3 regions of the Kitasatospora cystarginea genome follow, and region 2 is predicted to be linked to each of the others. Evidence: riboswitches for the same ligand, from Rfam matches in the RefSeq annotation. Region 2 holds a riboswitch; each other region holds the start of a gene.
What was found. A riboswitch is a leader RNA that binds a small molecule or an ion and turns the genes downstream of it on or off. The one in region 2 is predicted to bind magnesium.

Region 1 (6,300 bases), on a different contig from region 2:
GGCTCCAGCACCAGCTGCCAGCCGCAGTGGTAGTCGAACCACTTCGTCAGCGGGTCCTGCCTGCGGCGGATCAGCTCGAAGCCGGACGGGTCGCCGCGCTCGGTGATCAGCGGTCGGCCGAGGAGCAGTCTGATGCCTCGGGCGACGTCCTCCCGCTCGGCCAGGACCAGCTGGTTGGCGAGGGTACTCATCCGGTCTCCTCTCGAACCCACGCCCGGCTGCTGCCGGGGCTGCGGATCTCCACCAGGTAGTCAGGTCCCTCCAGCCGTCCGTGAGACGTCCGCAGGACGGCTCGCCCACCGTCGGGGACTGGTCGCAGGACGATCTCGACGCGGCCGTCCGAGGTGACCGCCCGGCGCGCACCGCTGCCGTCCGGCCGTACTGCCAGCGCCCTGCCGAGGAGATCGAGCAGCCGCTCGAAGACGGCGTGGTCGAGCATGCCGAAGCCCGAGAGCCGGACAGGGCCGTCCGTGCCCAGGACGTCCCAGGCCGCTTCGAGTTCGGCCCGCTCCTTCCGGGCCCGCTCCGCGCGGGCCGCCTTGATCCCGCCGATGTCGCGCACCTTGCCCGTACGGGTGAACCGCTCGGTGCGTCCGCTGGTGCGCAGCAGGGCGGACACCCTGACCGGAGGGGCTTCGGCCCAGCCGTACGAGGAGGGCACCAACTCGGGGTCAGGATGGGCGAGGTGGGCGTGGCGAGCCGGTCCGAGGCCGAAGGCGGCCGACCACAGGCGGTGCAGGTCCTCCTCGGTGGGCGCGGCGGCGAACCAGCGAGCCAGTTCGCGGAAGTCCTGCGCGACGCTGGAGGACCGCCGACGCGACTCGGTGATCCGGTCGAGGACCTGAAGGAGCGTCACGATGGCGCGCCGCGCCACGTCGTGCAGCTGCTCCACGCGGGGTCGCGAGCCGTCTGCCGGTAGGAACCAGGCCTGCAGACCCTCCCAGCGCGCCCGGCGCCGCTCAAGCCAGGCCGGCGCGGGATCGCCGTCGGCGAGCGGCGGCAACTCGGCACCGTGAAGCGCTCGTTCGTGCAGCAGGCTCACGCCGCGCTGCTCGACCCGCTGCACGGCCGCGGCCACCGCCTGCCCGCGCTGGTCGAGGTTGAGGAGGAACTCCTGGAGGTAGGCCACCGTCGCGGCCTTGACCTCGCGGAAGGTCGCCAGGTCCGCGCCCTCGGCGCGCAGCAGGCGTTGCAGCTCGCCGTTGAACGCCTTGGTGTTCGCCAGCAGCGCCTCCAGGTGGCCCTCCAGTTCCTGCAGGGTGGTGAAGATCCGCCGGTCCGACGACGCCGGGTCGCCGAGCAGCACGTACAGCTCGTCGAGCCGATCGGTGACGGCCTCCAGCACGGCGGTCTGGAGCGCGCCCGTCGCGGCGAGCACGGACAGGGCGTGCTCCACCCCTGCGAGTGCGGCCTCGCCGCGCCGGGTCAGCGAGTACTGGAGGTTCCGGCGCTCGTACTCCTCGGCCGTGCGGTAGTTCTCCGCGTGGTTCTGGACGACGTCGAGCAGCTCCCAGGCGCGCAGCTGGCGCAGGGCGTCCTGCAGGTCGTCGTCGTGGATGGCGTCGAGCCAGCCCACCGACCGCAGGCGGGTGCGGACCTCGTCCAGCCCGAGTGCCGTCTCCAGCCGTTCGTTGGCCGCACCGAACGCCTGCAGGATCGCGCCGTAGAGCTCGGCCCTGTCCCCCGTCGTGAACCGGAACATCTCCGGCGGCACCCTGCGCAACGGCTCCCCTCCTCCCCGCCGGTCACCCCGTTTCCGGCTGGCACCACAGTACGCGGACGCACCGACAGCGCCAGCCGGGTTCTCCATGCCCGCGGCGGCCGGGGTGGGACCGCTCCCCATCACCCCAGCATCCACGGCCCGAGTATCTCAGTCCGCCCACCCTGAACAGCCACATGGGATTCCCGACCCACAACCGCCATCAGCGAGACGTACCACTCCGGTCGCTGACATCATCACCACGGGGCTTCCCACCGCCGAGTGGGAGCGGATCACCGAGGACCAGGTCGCGCGGCTGGTCCGTTTCGTGTTTGCGCGGATCCTCGACGTGGCCTCGTTCCACCGCCCGGCAACTCGGGCGCGATCTTGACCATCCTTCTTCCGTGCGCACCCTGCACTTCGCCCGCCGCCACGTCACCGCCCAGGCGGCGCTTCCCCCCTCCCGAATCGCCCGGGCCCGAACCCAGAGCCTGCGCGAGACCGCTGAACTACTCTTGCCCGTACGACGGTTGCGCGCCAACCCGCGCGTCATCGGACGCGGGATGTCCCACGGGTCCCCCGAACGCACCCGGCCCAGGGGTCAAGGTCCGGTCAAGGATTGGGCTGCGGGGCTGGTGGGCGCCTATCCTTATGGAGGTTTTAACAGGCACCTCGTTCGGTGAGGCGTCTTCACGGACACAGACCACTGATCCCATCGGTCGAGAGACACTCCGGATCAGGGCAGGTCTGTGCCCGGCTCAAGGGTTGCCCCCAAGTGGCTTCTCCGCATCTCGCGGGGACACGCCGTTAAGTGCCGGAACTCTGAAGAGTCGGGGTGCGCCGGGTACTTGTACCGGCTTCTCCTTGACGCGCCGCCGTGACGTCGGGTCGCGGCCGGGAACGGAAGGAGGCGAGATGGACAGTAGTCCGGGCCATAGTAGGCCCCTTCCCATGTCGTCCTCGTCATTCTTCCGCGGCCCAAAGCGGTCCCCCCTCCCCTGATCCGTCCCGTTCACGACGGCATCTCCGCCCGGTTCACGTCCGGGTGGGATGTGCCGCCGTGCGTGCGGCGCCGTTACGGCGGCCAGGAGGCGGCGGTGCACCCTTGGGCCTCCTGATGCCTCGTCACACCGAGGCAAGGGGGTGTTCATCGTGGCTGCCACCACTCTGTTCATGTCCGCTACGGCCCGTCTGCGCGGTCGCACGGTCGACGCCGAGCGCCGCTCCACCGCCTCACGAGCCGTCCGCACGTCGCTGGTGTCCCTGGCCGGGCTGATCGGCGGTCCGGTCGCCAACCAGGCCGGCCAGGAGGTGGGGCGCATCGTCGACGTGGTCGCCCGCCTCTACGGACCCGAGCCCTATCCGCCGGTCACCGGCCTGATCATCCGCATCGGGCGGCGACGCGCCTTCATCGCCGCCGACGCGATCGACAGGGTCCTCTCCGGGCAGGCGCGACTGCGCACCGCCCGCGTGGACCTGCGTGACTTCACCCGCCGCCCCGGCGAGGTGCTGCTCGCCCGAGACGTGATGGACCATCAGCTCGTCGACATCGACGGCATCCAGGTCACCCGCGCCGCCGATCTGTACCTGGCGCCGCTGGCCGACCGCACCGTCCTGGTCGGGGTGGACGTCTCCCTCTCCACCCTGCTGCGCCGCATCGGCCCCCGCCGCTGGCAGATCCGCCCCACCCCGGAACGCGTCCTGGACTGGCAGTCCGTCGCCCCGTTCGGCGAGCAGGCCATGCACGGGCCCGCCGAGGTGCGGCTGCGCGCGTCGCGTTCCGCGCTGCACCGCATGCGTCCGGCCGACCTCGCCGACATCCTCGAGGACCTCGGCCGACACGAACGGCAGCAGCTGCTGGACTGGCTGGAGCCGGAGCATGCCGCGGACGCGCTGGAGGAGATGGAACCGGCCGAGCTGGAGAACCTGCTCCGCGAAGCGCCGCCCGAGCACGCCGCCCGGCTGGTGGACGAGATGGAGCCGGACGAGGCCGCGGACGCCCTGCGCGACCTGCTCCCCGGCGAGCGCGAGACCCTGTTGGCACGCATGCCCGCCCCCGAGGCTGCCGAGCTGCGCACCCTGCTCACCCACCGCGAGGGCACCGCCGGCGGCGCGATGACCACCCTGCTGGTCACCGCCCGTCCCTCGCAGACGATCGCCGATGTGCGCGCGGAACTGGCCGCGCAGGCCGAGCACCGCACCGAGGTCGACGCAGTCGCCGTGCTGGACGACGATGACCGCCTGATCGGCGACATCCCGCTGTTCGACCTGGCGGTGGCCGAGGACACCGCGGTGGTCGCGGACCTGGTGGCCTGGCTCGCCCAGTTCGGCCCGCCGGTCACCGTGCGGCCCGACACCCGCCTGGCCGAGGCCGCCGACCACCTTGTCGCCGCCCGCGCCACCTCCCTGCTCGTCGTCGACCAGGACGCGCACCCACTTGGCCGGATCCTGGCCGACGACATCCTCGACGCCCTGCTGCCCGAGCGCGGGCGCCTGCACTTCCGGAGGCTTCTCAAGTGACCCGCGACCTCGACACCGTCACCGCGGCAGCCACCGCGCCGCCCGCCGTCGCAGCGCCTTCCCGCCGCAGAGGGCTGCGCCGTCTGGCCGCCGTCGCGATGGTCGCCGGCCCCGGCCTGGTGGCCGCGAACGCCGGGAACGACGCCGCCGGCATCGCCACCTACGCCTCGGCCGGCTCCCAGTTCACCTACGGGACGCTGTTCTTCATGGTGCTGGTCACCGTCGCCCTGGTGATGGTGCAGGAGATGGCGGTCCGGCTCGGCGCCCACACCGGCAAGGGTCTGGGCGCGCTGATCCGCGAGCAGTTCAGCCTCCGTCTGACCGCGCTCGCCGTCTTCTGCCTGCTGCTGGCCAACACCGGCCTGGTCGTCAGCGAGTTCGCCGGGATCGGCGCGGCGTTCGAGCTCCTCGGCGTTCCCAAGTGGGCGGTCATCCCGCCCTCCGCCGTCCTGTTGTGGTCGCTGGTGCTGTTCGGCTCGTACAAGTGGGCCGAGCGCATCTTCCTGGTCATGTCGCTGGCCTTCTTCGCCTACCCGGTCGCCATGGTCCTCGGTCACCCGAACTGGGGGCAGGTCGGCGAGCACCTCGTCGTGCCGCACATCGAGCCCAGCAAGGACTTCATCCTGCTGGCCGTCGCCCTGATCGGCACCACCGTCAGCCCCTACATGCAGTTCTACGCCGCCGCCGGTGTCGTCGACCGCGGAGCCAAGCCCGCCGACTACAAGCTGATCCGGGCCGACGCCGTCCTCGGCGCGGTGTTCGCCTGCCTGATCAGCCTGACCATCATCATCGCCACCGCTGCCGCGATCGGCGGCACCGGCCCCCTGGAGTCCGCCGCCCAGGCCGCTGAAGCCCTCAAGCCGGTCGCCGGGCCGAGCGCCGAGCTGCTGTTCGCGTTCGGACTGATCGGCGCCTCCGCGCTGGCCGGCGCCGTCGTTCCGCTCTCCGCCAGCTACGCCGTCGGCGAGGCCGCCGGCGTCGAACGCTCCGTCTCCCGCCGCTTCCGCGACGCCCCCCTGTTCCTCGGGCTGTTCACCGCCCAGATCGCCCTCGGCGCGATCGTCGCTCTCACCCCCGTCGATGTGATCCAGCTGCTGATCGGCACCCAGGTCCTGCAGGGCCTGATCAGCCCGGTCGTGCTCGTCTACCTCCTGGTCCTCACCAACCGCCGCTCCGTCCTGGGCGAGGCGGCCAACAGCCCCAGGTACCGCACCGCGGCCACCACCGTGGTCATCGGCGTGGCCGCCATGTCCACCATCCTGCTCGTCCAGACCGTCCTCGGCTGGTTCGGAGTCGGCTGAGCATCGTCCCGCCGGCACAGACCGCCTGGTGACCGAGCCCTACTGGTTCCAGCTGACGCGTCCCGGTTCACCTCCCGGCGACGGGGCCCCGACCACGGCCGATAGCATCGCGCACATGCTGGCGCTGCTCCACACATCGTCCGTCCACGTCCCGGTCTTCGACGCGCTTCGCGACCGCGACCACCCCGGCTTGCCCTTGCGGCACATCGTGTCCGAGGAGTTGCTGACGAGGGCCCGGACCGACGGGCCCGACGCCGTTGCGGGGGACATCGACAAAGCGCTCGCCTCCACGGTCGCCGACGGGGCCGCTGCGGTGTTGTGCACCTGCTCGACGATCGGCGGCGTCGCGGAAACCCGTGCCGCGGCGTTGGGAGTGCCCGTGTTGCGCGTCGACCGTCCGATGGCGGCAGCCGCCGTCGCCGTTGCACCCGGCGGGGACCGGACCACCACACACATCGTCGTGATCGCCGCAGTGGCCGACACCGTGGTCCCGACAGTCGCCCTCATCGATGAGGAGGCCGCTCGATCCGACCGGTCGGTCACAATGACGGCCGTCGTGGTCGACGGCGCTTGGGACCAGTTCGAACGAGGTGACCAGGCCGGCTATCTGACCGCGATCGCTGCCGCCGTCGAGGCCGTGGACGGCGCGGACGTCATCGTCCTCGCCCAGGCATCCATGGCAGGGGCCGCGAATCGGACCACGACCGCCGTACCGGTCCTGTCCAGCCCCGCTCCGGGACTCCGCGCCGCCGCTGCCGCCGCGTCATGTCCTGCCAGCAG
Region 2 (6,300 bases):
CGCCGAAGCGCGCGGCCAGATAGCGCACCAGCTCGGCCGATGACTGGTACAGCTGCTCCGAGTACCAGGTCGGCCGGTCCTCCGGAAGCGCGAAGCCCTCGTGCTCGATCCCGACGCTGTGCATGTTGACGGTCTTGTTGCCGGAGTGCCAGGCGATGTCCCGGGTGCGCACCAACTGGGTGACCTGCCCGTCCGAGGCGCGCACCAGGTAGTGCGCGGCGGCCTGTTCGCGCGGGTCCTGGAAGGCGGCGAGCGCCCCGGCGTAGTTGCTCTCGGTGTCGTGGATGACGATCCAGCGGATCTGCTGGCCGTCATCGGGGCGGTTGGCCGGGTTGTAATTCCCGTACGAGGTCGGGTCGTTCGGGTCGGTCAGCGCGTACGCGGCGGGGACGAAGTCGCACCCGAGGCTCTCCGGGCACTCGGGCGTCTGCCGCTCGGCCCTCGCCACGGGCGGGCCCGGCGGCCGGGTGACCACCAGCCCCGGGGCGGCCGGCAGCGTCACCCGCGCACCCTCGGAGGTGGCCCGGGAGGCGCCGGAGCGTACGGTCCGGTACACCCGGTCCGCGAACACCCGGCCGGCCGCCGTACCCTCCGGCCCCGTGGCACTGCCCGCGCCGAACCTGGCCACCGCGCCGTACCAGGCACCCGGGTCGGCGGAGTGAGGTCCGCCGACGTCCCGCTGGTACCGGGCCAGGAGCGCCGCCCCGCCGCGGAGGTTCTGCGTGGGATCGCTCCGCAGCTGCCCGGCCGGGCGGTGGATCAACTCGGCGGCGGCGTCCAGGGTGTGCAGCGCGGGGGAGTCGACGAGTCGCCGAGCGGCAGGGGTGGCGGAGCGCTGCGGCAGCGGGCGGTCGTCACCGCGCCCCCGTGTCTCGGCTTGCGCGCGCTCGGCGGCGGCGTTCACGGCAGCCACGTCCACCTGGGTCAGCCCGAGCGGGCCGTAGTTGCCGGTGGTGCTCGGCTGCCCCCGGTGCGACTCCCAGCGGGTCTGCTGGTAGGCCAGTGCCAGCAGCAGGCGCTGCGGCACTTTGAACTCCGCTGCCGCGGCGGCGAACTGCCGCTGCAGGAGCTGGTCCGCCGGGGCGGCGGCGCCCGCCGGTGGGGCGAAGCCGGTGGCGCAGGCCGTTGCGCAGGTGGTGGCCAGGGCGACCAGGGCGGCCGACCGGCGCGAACGGCGGGCACCGGGCGGGAGCGACGGGCGACGGGTGGCCGGCGAGGTCTCGAGGGGCCGGGAGGTGGCGGTCGGGGAGCGGTGCATGCCACGGTTCTACCGCAGCTGACGGTGTGTCACCCGAGTGACACTCCCGGAGCCGGCCGCAGGTGAGTGCCCGTACGCAGGTGGGGCGAGTGCCGCCAAGGGTGTTGGCGGTCAAGTTCTGGCAAAGGGTTCGGACCTGGCTCGGTGGAGGGACTATGCTCTGCGTCGTTTGAAGAGGCACCTCGTTCGGTGAGGCGTCTTCACGGACACGGCCACCGATCCCAGCTGTTGAGAGACGCCCGGGCGGGGCCGGATCCTCCCGCCCCATGGGTTGATCCCAAGTGACTTCCGGCCCGCGGGCCGGATCGCGCCGTGAAGTGCCAGAGCTCTGACGAGTCGGGGTGAACCGGCCGCCGAGGCCGGTCCGCTCCTTGCCCTGTCGACACGGCGCGGGTCCGCGCCCGGCCGGGAGGAGGCGAGGGACATGGAATGCGGTAGTCACGGCCATAGTTGCCGTTGCCCCCGCCTGTTCTCGTCCTTCCTCGGTGTGCGCTAGCCGCCCAGATGTCCTGACGGCGCGTCAGTCTGCTCGACACGTTGACCGCGGGCTCGGCAGCCTGCGGTCGCCGCCTGCCGGATTCCTGGGCCGAGGCATCTCCGGGATGCCCACCGTGCTCTTCCTGAAGGTGAGTTGACGTGTCCGTCTTCGCCGTGCTCCACCGTGCCGCACTGGCCTCCGCTGCCGCCCGCCATGACGCCGCCGCCGGCCGTGGCCTGCGCGCCGTGCTGTCCGAGGTCGTGGATCGGCTGGCCGCGAGCCCGCTCGACCACCCCGTCCTGGGGGCCGTCGCCGCCCAGCGACCGGCCGGGCCGCCCGCCCGGTCCGGGGCCCGGCGGCGACCGGTCGCCGCCGGGCCCGCACTCGGACAGCTGATCCCGCCCACCAGGGCCAGGCAAGAGGGGAGTTCCAGATGATGACGAGGACCAGACTCCACCCGCGTACGGCGGAGGGGTCGATACTGCTCGGTGCCCTCGGCCTGCTGCTGGCCGGGGCGGTCGCGCTCGCCGCCGTCCCGGCCGGGGTTCGGGTGGCGGTCCGCGCTGCCCGCCGACGGGGTGCGCCAGGCGGGCAGCGCCCGGCCCGGTAGCGGACGGTCCGGCACCGGTCTCGCGGAGCGGGATCCGTATCCGGCGGCCTTCCGTGTCGGCCCGTGCTCATGGACCATGGGAGGAATCTGTTCCGATACGAAGCAGGAAGCGGTGGACCATGAGTGATCACGTGCATGTGCGCCTCGGCGGCGGAGTCGGGGTGAACGAGCACGGCGAGCTGGTGGAGCAGTTCCACTGCCGCTGCGGCGAGACGTGGACCAGGACGTACCGGGTCGAGGACGGGGAACCCGAGATGTGAGCCGCCCAGCGCGGCCTCCCCTCCGGTGCCCGGCGCGGCGGGCCGCACGGTGTTCCTTGCCTGAAGCGTCCGATCCGCCAGCGATGTTGGTGGATCGATGCTCTCCGTGACCGCCGCTGCCGCCGAATGCGGGGGCCTCGCAGCGAGCACACCCGCGCAGCAGGATGGAAGGAGGAATCCCGACGAGTGAGGAGGGCCGAGATGGCAGGCGAACTGCTCCACAGGCGTCCGCACTGGTGGCCTCCGTTCCCGGAGCTGTTCGAGGACTTCCCCACCGAGCTGCGTCTGATGCCCGACGAACACGTCATCCGGGTCGAGGAGACCAAGGAGGGCGGGTCCTACGTGGTCAAGGCCGAGCTTCCGGGGATCGATCCGGAGAGGAACATCGAGATCACGGTCGAGAACGGAGTGCTGACGATCCACGCCGAACGCCGTGAGGAGCAGAAGGAGAAGCACCGCACGGAGTTCCGCTACGGCTCCTTCACCCGCAGTGTCCGGTTGCCCGAGGGAGTCCAGGAGCAGGGCATCACCGCGAGCTACGACAAGGGCGTGCTGACCGTGAAGGCGCCGATCGGCCCGATCGAGAAGCCGTCCCGGCGGATCGCGATCAGCCGCGAGACCGACGAGTGAGGACGGGCGTCGGCCGGGTGCGTCCAACCGCGCCCGGCCGCTGCCTGACCGTGTCGACACCGGACGAATTCCGACGGCGTCCTTAGTCGAGCTCGACCTCGAAGTCCCAGGTCGCCAGCGGCTTTCCGGCGGACGACCAGCTCAACGTCGAGTGGCCCGCGTCGAAGACCGCGGAAAGGGTGAAGACCGCGTCCTGAGCCGGGTTCGCGGTTGCCGACGGTCGGTCCGCGGTGAACGGCACGGCGTGGCCGAGCTCGTCGGTCAGGGCGAAGGTGGCCGGATCGAGGTCGACACTGCCGGCGGTGGCGTGCAGCCGGACCGTGATGGTGCCCTTCGATCGCTCGGGCGGAGCGCTCCCCGGTGAGGGGGCCGGCAGATCCAGATCGGGGCCGGTGGCGGTGATCCGGCCCTGGCCGGTGCCCAGGTCGAGTGCCACGGCGTCGCCCATCGCGACCAGCTGCGCGTGCCCCTGGGACGCGGTGGGCACGATCGGCGAGGCCGGCGCGCTGGGGATCGGCACCTGTCCGAGACGGCTCGCGTCGTCCTGGTTCTCCGAGCAGCCGGCCGCACCGGTGAGCGCGGCCAGCGCCAGCAGAACGCTCACGGTACGGCGGCGGCCGTGGCCGCGCCCCATGAGGGCGCGGCCACGGCCGGTGGAGCGGTTGCTCACTTGCCGGCTCCCGGCTTCAGGCTGTCCTGCGCTGCGCTCGCCCCGGTGAAGTCCGGTGCGATCTCGGCGGGTTGGTCCTGCGGCTGGCCCGAGGTGGCCGAGTAGACGCCGTTGCTGCCCAGGGCGGCGGGCTGCATGGCCCGGCCGCTGGGGTTGTTGTAGACGTCCGGGCCGAAGGGGCGCAGACCGGGGGTGCCGGCGTAGCCCAGGTGCCCGTGGCCGTCGGCGCCGCCCCGGGTGATGTGGAACAGGTCCTCCATGCTGCGCAGCCAGGAGTAGTGGTTGTAGGGCTGGTCACTGATGGTTCCGGGCTTGATGTAGCGGGATATCAGGACCGAGCCGGTGATGCCGCCGCCGGGAGTGGTGTCCTGGCCGAACGCCTGGTCGCCGGGCTGGCTGGTGTTGGGGCCCGGCAGTTCGTTGCAGCATGCCACCACGGACTGCGCGGTGTCGGTGGGGGTGTTGAGCTTGGGATCGCTGTTGCCGGTGTAGTCACCGGTGGAGTTGCCGTACAGCTTGTACGGGGGGAACGCCTCGTCGAAGGTGATGTCGATCAGGCCGCCGTCCTGGAAGGCGGGGGAGGCCATGATCTGGGGGATCCACTTCTGCAGGAACAGGTCGGACGCGTACAGGCCGCCCTGGTGGTTGTTCGGATCGCCGGATCCGTTGTCGCCCTTGCAGGTGGAGTCGTGCGCGTCGGAGCAGTTGTTCGGTGTGATCCAGGAGAACGCGGGTGTCGTCTTCTCGCTCTTGAGGTCCTGGGCCAGACCGCTGACCGCCGGGTGGCCCGCGCTGGCCGGCAGGCCGTTCAGCGGAGCGACCCTGGCGCAGTCCTTCGGGTTGTCCATCACCGAGTGGAACCAGGCGGTCGGGTTGTGCTTCGCCACGTACTGGTCCTGCGCGGTGGCGCCGCCCGGGTCCGGAACGCCGTTGCCGGACGGGTCGCCCGGGATCCCGCAGCCGTACGGGTTCTCGCGGCCCGGTGTGTTGCCCATGTCCTGCATGTACGCCTTCCAGCCGACCTGCTTCTGGTCGAGCTGGTTGAACAGCGTCTGGACCGAGCGGGGGTACACGCAGCCGGAGGTCGCGTGGACCTGGCCGTCGGCCGCGGGCGTGCCCGGGGAGACGTTCTTGTACTGGGGGCAGTCGGCCTGGGTGTCCGGTGCCGGGGCCTGCCCGCTGGCCAGGCTGATGTAGTTGTCCAGGCTGTAGTGCCCGGTGCCGTAGTACTGGCGCAGCAGCTCGCCGTACTGGGGCAGCGTCTTCCAGAGATAGCTGTTCTGGTTGAGTCCGGTGAACGAGGCTTCGTACGACTTGTTCTCCAGGACGAACAGCCAGACGTGCTTGATCTTCGGCGGGTGGAAGCTGTGAGCGCTCGCGGCGGCCTGGTCCGCCCCGCTGCTCGCCATCAGCCCTGCGGCTGCCAGTACCCCCGCACTCGAGAGCGCCGCCACCCGGTACAGGCGGCGGGCGCTCGTCCGGCTCTGCCGGATTCCCCTGAGTTTCATGAAGGACATGCTCTCGGTCCCGTCTACGCGCGTTCGACCCTGATAAGGCAAAACTTGTCTGAACAATGGCGGGAGCTTTCGCCAGGTCAGAGCAGTGACCAGGGCACGGTCGGGCGGCCTGCCGGAGCCGGCGTACCGAGCCGTGATCGAACGATCCGGCGGGCTTGCCCGCCATCGCGGCCGGGACCAGGCTGGAAGGGGCGAGGGGAGCGCCGCGAGGGGCGACGGACGGAGAGTCGCCGATGATGGACAGTCGGGAAGCCGCCGGGCGGCAGTGGCCCGGTAGCGGCCACCGGACCGTGCCGCACACGGCGGATCTGTGCGTCGAGGCCTGGTCACCGAGCATCGAGGGCTGCATCGGCGAGGCGGTGCGGGCCGTGGTGGACGGCTTCGCCGACACCTCGAAGGCCGAGGTCCTGGGCCAGCGGGAGTGCACGGTCACAGCGCAGAGCGACGAGGACCTGCTGGTGTCCGTCCTGGAGGAGGTCATCTACCGGATGGACGCCGACGGCGAGATCCCGCTCGGCGCGGAGGTCCGGCGGTCACAGGACGGCCGGAGCCTGTCGGTCCGCTTCAGCATGGCGGACGCCGGTACGGTCGTGCCGGTCGGCGCCGTGCCCAAGGCGGTCTCGCTGCACGGCCTGCACCTGCGGGGCGGCCCCGGCGGCTGGAGCTGCCGGGTGACCGTCGACGTCTGAACGGGGGGCGGAAGGCGGGCCGAGTCGATGGAGCTCACGCTGGCGCTGGCCGGTGACACGATGCTCGGCCGCGGTGTGGCCGAGGAGCTGCGCCGCTCGCCCTCGCCGGGCACGCTGCTCTCCCAGGCGGTCCGGGTCGCCCTCGCCCAGGCCGACCTGGTCGTGCTCAACCTGGAGTGCTGCGTCTC
Region 3 (6,300 bases), on a different contig from region 2:
CTGTGCTGGGAGGCAGCCTGGCCGGACTGCTGCACGCCTGGGTCCTCGCCGAGGCGGGCTGGCGGGTGACCGTGGTGGAGCGCGACCGTCGGCCGGGCAAGGCCGAGTTCGCCGGGGGAGTCCCGCAGGCCCGGCAGGCGCACCTGCTGATGCCGGCCGGCCTGTACGCCATCGAGCGGCTGCTGCCGGGCACGACCGAGCTGCTCACCGGTGAGGGCGCGCAGCGCTTCGGCCTGGCCACCGACATCCGCTGGCTCACGCCGGCCGGCTGGCTGGACTCCTTCTCGCCCCGGCACACCATCGTGAGCTTCACCCGCCCGTTGATCGACTGGGCGCTGCGTCACCAGGTCCTCCTCCACCCGGGCGTCGAGGCGCGGGATGGCGTCGAGGCGGTCGGACTCGCCGTCGCCGGAACGCGGATCGCCGGAATCCGCTGCCGTGAGCGCGGAACCCGCGACCGCACCGAGTCGGTGCTGCCCGCTGAGGTGGTGGTCGACGCCACCGGCCGGACCTCCCGGGCCCCGCACTGGCTGACCGAACTCGGGCTCGGCGCACCGGAGGAGAGCGTGGTGGACGGCGGTGTCGGCTACTGCACCGGGCTGTTCCGCCGGGCCGGGGCGGACCTGGCCGGCGGCCGTGCGATGTACCTGCAGCCCAGGCCCGGCCGCAATCCCCGGTTCGGGATCCTGGTCCCGGTGGAGGGTGATCGCTGGATGGTGACGGTCGGCGGGATGCGCGGCTTCACCCCGCCCACCGATCCCGATGGATTCCTCTCCTTCGCACGGGAGTTGAGCGTCCCGGAGTTCTACGAGGTGGTCCGGGGACTGGAGCCGGTAGCCCCGATCCACGGCTTCCGTCCGCCGCCCAGCCGGCGGCGGCACTACGAGCGCCTGGCCGACCTCCCCGAGGGGCTGCTCGTGGTCGGTGACGCGGCCTGCACCTTCAATCCGATCTACGGGCAGGGCATGTCCGTGGCGGCCCGGTCCGCGCTGGTGCTGCGCGAACTGCTCCCGGCCGGCGCCCGTCCGGCACGCGGGCCGGGCGCGGCAGGAAGAACAGGTGTCGCACTCCCGGTGGACTCCCGGAGGATCCAGCGCGCGGTGTCCCGCGAGGCGGGGGCGGCCTGGCAGATGGCCTCCTCGGAGGACCTGCGCTACGAAACCACCGTCGGCGGCCGCAGGAATCCGCTGCTGAAGCTCCAGCACGCCTATATGGACCGGGTGTTGAGTGCCGCCCTGAGCCACCGGGCCGCACAGGGCGCCTTCATCGACGCCCTCTCGCTGACCGCACCGCCGAGCGGGCTCTTCACACCCGCGGTGCTCTGGCAGGCCGCCCTGCACGGCGGTTCGAGGGGCCGGCGCGCCGAATCCCGATCTCGGAGCGGGCGGTAAATCGGCTCATTGATACCGGAGTTGCGCGGGGTGGCACCGGGGTTCCCGTTCGGACCGAGAGGAACGGTCAAAATTCGGTAAATGTGTTCGGCGCGCCCTTCCGGTGGGTCTACGCTTGACGAGGTTTGAAAAGGCACCTCGTTCGGTGAGGCGTCTTCACGGACACAGGCCACTGATCCCAACCGTCGAGAGACGCTCCGGATCAGGACAGATCCTCCCGACCTAAGGGTTGATCCCAAGTGGCTTCCGACCTGCGGGCCGGATCACGCCGTGGAGTGCCAAAGCTCTGACGAGTTGGGGTGAGCCGGCCGCTGAGGCTGGTCCGCTCCTTGCCGTGTCGATACGACGCACCGCTGCGTCCCGGCCGGAAGGAGGCGAGAGACATGGATTCGAGTTGCAGTAGTCCGGGCCATAAACGGGCCCATAACCGCATGTCCTCGTTCTCCATCGGCACGCGGTAACAACCCCCTCCACGAGAATTTCTGACATACCGTCGGCTCAGTGCGGCGCCATGCCCTCATTTCCTTATGACCTCATGGCGTTATTTCGCCATGGGCTGCCGCGGTATGCCCTGGTGGCGGGGATTGCTGCTGCGCGCCGCCCGAACTCTCCCCCTGAACCGGGGGGCAAGGGAGGTTCGCCATGACCGACACCACCATGACCCCACCGACGATCCCGGCGCCGCGCGCCGCGGTCCTCGACGACGCCCACATCGGCGACATCCAGGGCGCCCTGGGCACCATCAGCCTCAGCGACACCGCGCCGCGGCAGGGCCTCTCCGCCAAGCTCAAGACGCTGCTGGCGATCGTCGGCCCCGGCCTGATCGTGATGGTCGGCGACAACGACGCCGGCGCGTTCTCCACCTACGGCAGCGCCGGCCAGAACTACGGCACCCACCTGCTGTGGACCCTGCTGCTGCTGGTTCCCGTGCTCTACGTCAACCAGGAGATGGTGCTCAGGCTGGGTGCGGTCACCGGTGTCGGCCATGCCCGCCTCATCCTCGAGCGCTTCGGCAGGTTCTGGGGCGCGTTCAGCGTGATCGATCTTTTCCTGCTCAACGCGCTGACGTTGGTGACGGAGTTCATCGGGGTCACGCTGGCGGCGGGCTACCTCGGCCTGCCGAAGGTCGCCTCGGTGGTCCTGGCCGCCGCGGTCATCATCGCCTCCGCCTTCACCGGGTCGTTCCGCCGCTTCGAGCGGATCGCGGTCGCGCTGTGCGTCGGCTCGCTGCTGCTGGTGCCGATCTACTTCATGGTCCACCCGAAGACCTCGCAGATGGCGCACGACTTCTTCGTCCCCGGCATGCCGGGCGGCGGTGGCGAGTTGGCCACCGTGATGCTGCTGATCATCAGTATCGTCGGCACCACGGTCGCCCCCTGGCAGCTCTTCTTCCAGCAGTCGTACGTCATCGACAAGCGGATCACCCCGCGCTTCATGAAGTACGAGAAGGTCGACCTGTGGATCGGCATCGTCATCGTGGTCGTCGGCGCCGCGGCGATGATGGGCTTCACCGCCGCCGCGTTCGCCGGCACCGACGGCGCCGGCCAGTTCACCGACGCGGCGGGCGTGGCCAAGGGACTGGAGGAGCACGCGGGCAAGCTGGTCGCCGTGCTGTTCGCGATCGCCCTGCTGGACGCCTCGATCATCGGCGCCTTCGCGGTCTCCCTCTCCACGGCCTACGCCATCGGCGACGTCTTCGGCATCAAGCACTCGCTGCACCGCGGGGTCGGCGGCGCCAAGGGCTTCTACGCCGTCTACGCGGGTCTGGTCGCGGCCGCCGCCGTCATCGTCCTGGTCGCGAGCGACGGCACGCTGGGCCTGCTCACCCAGGGCGTCCAGGTCCTGGCCGGTGTGCTGCTGCCCTCCGCCTCGGTCTTCCTGCTGCTGCTGTGCAACGACAAGGAGGCCCTGGGCCCCTGGGTGAACGGTCCCAGGACCAACGCCTTCACCTCCGCCGTGATCGGCGTCCTGGTCACCCTGTCCGTCATCCTGACCGCCTCCGTCCTGTGGCCGGACATCAGCTCCGGGGCGATCCTCGACATCATGGCCGGCTGCGGTGTCCTCGGGGTGCTGGCCGCCGGGTACTCCTTCACCCGCCGGCGCACCGCCACCAAGGAGGATGAGATCGACCGCACCGGGCGCGAGAACTGGCGGATGCCCCCGCTGGAGACCCTGGCCAAGCCGAAGGTCTCCACCGCGTACAAGATCGGCATGGGCGCGCTGCGCACCTACCTGCTGGTCGCGATGATCCTGGTCGTCGTGAAGCTCATCGAGGTGGCCCTCTCCCGCTGACCCCGGCGGTGACGGCCGGCCGCGCCTGGAGGCCACCCGGCGTCCGGCCGGCTGAGCCGTCCGCCGACCGCCCCGGGGCCGAGCTTCGATCCGAACCCGTACTCGTACCGCCAAGGAGGCCGACATGGTCGTGCGCTACCCACGGCTGAACGTCATCTTCTCGGACCACCACACCACACGCCACCAACCCGCGCCGCCCGCCGCCCACGGGCAGCCCGCGCACTCCCCGCTGGTGGTCGACCAGGCGCTCCGGACCGCCACCGTCGGGAGTGCGAGCGGAAGGCGGAGACGCAGATCCGCGCGCTGCTGCTACAGGCCTTCGCGGCCTCGGGGCTGGCGCCGATCGCGCTGCGTGCCCACCGCGAGCACGGCGAGGTCACCGCGGTACGGGCGACCGTGGCGGTCACGGGCGACGTCACCTCCGCCCTGGAACAGGTCGTCTCCCGGCTCTCGCTCGAACCCGCCGTGCGCGACCTGCACTGGCACCTGGAGGGCGGCAGCGCCGGCGCGGACGAGGAAGCCCTCGCCTGAACCCCCTCGCCCGATCCCCTCGCCGGGGTCGCCGGTCCCGGGCGGCGGTTCCGGCCCGTACCGCTGGTGACCGGGGACCGGGGACCGGGGACCGGTGCGAGACTTGAATGCGGAGGCACTCCCATGAGGCCGCTCATCAGCTCCCGGGCCACGCCGCCCCGAGGCAACCGCCCGCACATCCGGTACCTCCACCCCCGTACACGGGAGGGGGCGGCGGTGCTGTGCGCACTCGCCCTGCTGCTGGTCGAGGTGATCGTGCTCGGTCTGGTCCCGAGCCACGCCCGGCCGCTGATCGGCACCCTGCTGCTCGGGGCCTGGGTCATCGCGTTCGTGCTGGTCGCGGCGGTGCTGCGCGGCCGGCGCTCGGCCGCCCGAAGGGCCGGCCGCCCCACCTGGCCCGTCCCGCCGCCGGGTGGCCAGTGGTACGGCGAGGACGCTCTGGAGGGCTACCCGTCCGAGGAGGTCGCCCGCCTGCTCCCGGCCTCGGCCGATCCCGGGCAGAACCGGCTGCAGACAGCCTGGGTGCTGGCCAGCCACGGCCACGATGCCGCCTGGATCGCCCACCACCTCGACCTCCCCGCCGATCTGGCCCACCTCCTCGCCGACACCGCCGCCCACCGGGCCACGGCACACAGGGCGTGACAGGCCTGCCACCGGTCGCGGGCGTCCCCGCGCAACCGGGCGCAACAGGGGCTGAAGGGGCGTCAAGGAGCCGTCAGGGATGCGTCAGAGGGGGCGAACCGTCCTTGCCCGGACGATCCGAGGTCGACTTGAATGCGGGTATGACCTGCTCGACGCGCCACCACGACCGCCCGCCGCATCCGCGGGCGGAGGCTGCAGTCGCGGTCTTCGCCGCGGTCCGGTAGCGCTTCCTCCCCGCGAAGTCCGCTCCGGTCGCGCCGTGGGCGGGCTCCCGGTGCTGTGGCCGGGGCCCGCCCTGGTTCAGTCACCCTGCGCACCGCCGTACGCGCGGGGCGACATGGTCCCCGAGGGCAGTGGATCACGGTGATCGGCCTCGACCCGGGGCTGTGCGCCACCGCCCTGCCGCCCCTGTACGGGCGGGTGGGCGCACCCGCCGGCGGAGGGCACGGCCGCGGTGGTCCGACTCTGCCTGCCGGAGGTAGAGTTGGTGGACGGTGAGTACCACGAGGGCGGTGGCGTCGCACCGACCGCCCTGGCCGCGCACGAGGAACGCTCCCGTCGCCGGCTGTCCGGGCTCGCCGACCGGTTGGTGAGCGGCGTCTGAGAGTCCGCCATGCCTGACGGCGCGTCAGGAAGCCTCCATCATCGCGGAATGCCGTCGCGCGTTCGCCATCTCCCGTTGCAGAACGCCGGAAGGGGAACTGGCATGTCCAAGCGCGCCCGGAAGCAGAAGGCCCGTAAGAAGAAGAGGGCGAACCACGGCCGCCGTCCCAATCAGTAGGCCCGATCAGTAGGTTCGGTCAGCAGGCCGCCACCGCGGTAGGCCCTCGCTCCGCTCTCGGTCATTCCACCCGGCCCCGGGAGGCCGTCCGTCCCCGCCTCGAACAGCGCGGACGGGCCGTCTCCCGGGGCCTTCGCCGTTCCCGGAGCGCGTTGCGGCACGGTCCGGCCAAGGTCAGGTCTCAGGTGTGTGAAGCACGCATCAAGGCTGCGTCAATGTTTTCGATACGCCCGTATGGACGGCGTCAGGGGCGCGCAAACGGCGCTCGGTGGCTGGTTTGCTCCTGGTGCCGGCCTCCCGCCGGCGTCGTGAGGGGCTTCCGGGGCGCCTGCGACCTCAATCCCTGAACCACTTTGGTGGAACCCATGCCCGATCTCATCTACGTCGGCGTCACGGTTGCCGTGTTCGTCGTCCTGGCCCTGATCGCGAAGGGGGTGGAGAGGCTGTGAGTGCCGAGAACATCGCAGGTCTCGTCGTCGCCGTCGCGCTGGTCGGCTACCTCGTCGTGGCGCTGATCTACCCGGAGAAGTTCTGACATGAGTTCTACGCTCGCGGGCTGGTTGCAGGCCATCGCCCTGGTCGGCGCCCTGGCCCTGTGCTACCGCCCCCTTGGCGACTACATCGCCAAGCTCCTCACCACCGCCAAGCACCTCAGAGTCGAAC

Region 1: another riboswitch for magnesium. It lies ahead of ABD369_RS29035 (magnesium transporter MgtE N-terminal domain-containing protein); the one in region 2 lies ahead of ABD369_RS28385 (hypothetical protein).
Region 3: another riboswitch for magnesium. It lies ahead of ABD369_RS12415 (NRAMP family divalent metal transporter); the one in region 2 lies ahead of ABD369_RS28385 (hypothetical protein).

What each region holds. Positions count from the first base shown of each region.
Region 1 is NZ_BAAATR010000033.1:20,794-27,093, forward strand. Features, by position in the region: gene ABD369_RS29025 (TIGR02678 family protein) at 1-191, opposite strand, end outside; gene ABD369_RS29030 (TIGR02677 family protein) at 188-1,723, opposite strand; M-box (ykoK) riboswitch at 2,364-2,541, shown strand; gene ABD369_RS29035 (magnesium transporter MgtE N-terminal domain-containing protein) at 2,852-4,219, shown strand; gene ABD369_RS29040 (NRAMP family divalent metal transporter) at 4,216-5,520, shown strand; gene ABD369_RS29045 (arylsulfatase) at 5,636-6,300, shown strand, end outside.
Region 2 is NZ_BAAATR010000031.1:82,836-89,135, reverse strand. Features, by position in the region: gene ABD369_RS28390 (N-acetylmuramoyl-L-alanine amidase) at 1-1,258, opposite strand, end outside; M-box (ykoK) riboswitch at 1,433-1,606, shown strand; gene ABD369_RS28385 (hypothetical protein) at 1,895-2,173, shown strand; gene ABD369_RS28380 (hypothetical protein) at 2,173-2,346, shown strand; gene ABD369_RS28375 (hypothetical protein) at 2,466-2,606, shown strand; gene ABD369_RS28370 (Hsp20/alpha crystallin family protein) at 2,808-3,236, shown strand; gene ABD369_RS28365 (hypothetical protein) at 3,319-3,906, opposite strand; gene ABD369_RS28360 (alkaline phosphatase family protein) at 3,903-5,414, opposite strand; gene ABD369_RS28355 (archease) at 5,660-6,112, shown strand; gene ABD369_RS28350 (CapA family protein) at 6,140-6,300, shown strand, end outside.
Region 3 is NZ_BAAATR010000009.1:11,241-17,540, reverse strand. Features, by position in the region: gene ABD369_RS12420 (NAD(P)/FAD-dependent oxidoreductase) at 1-1,391, shown strand, start outside; M-box (ykoK) riboswitch at 1,522-1,697, shown strand; gene ABD369_RS12415 (NRAMP family divalent metal transporter) at 2,034-3,683, shown strand; gene ABD369_RS12410 (hypothetical protein) at 3,735-4,214, shown strand; gene ABD369_RS12405 (hypothetical protein) at 4,338-4,856, shown strand; gene ABD369_RS41105 (50S ribosomal protein bL37) at 5,470-5,637, shown strand; gene kdpF (K(+)-transporting ATPase subunit F) at 6,083-6,172, shown strand; gene kdpA (potassium-transporting ATPase subunit KdpA) at 6,174-6,300, shown strand, end outside.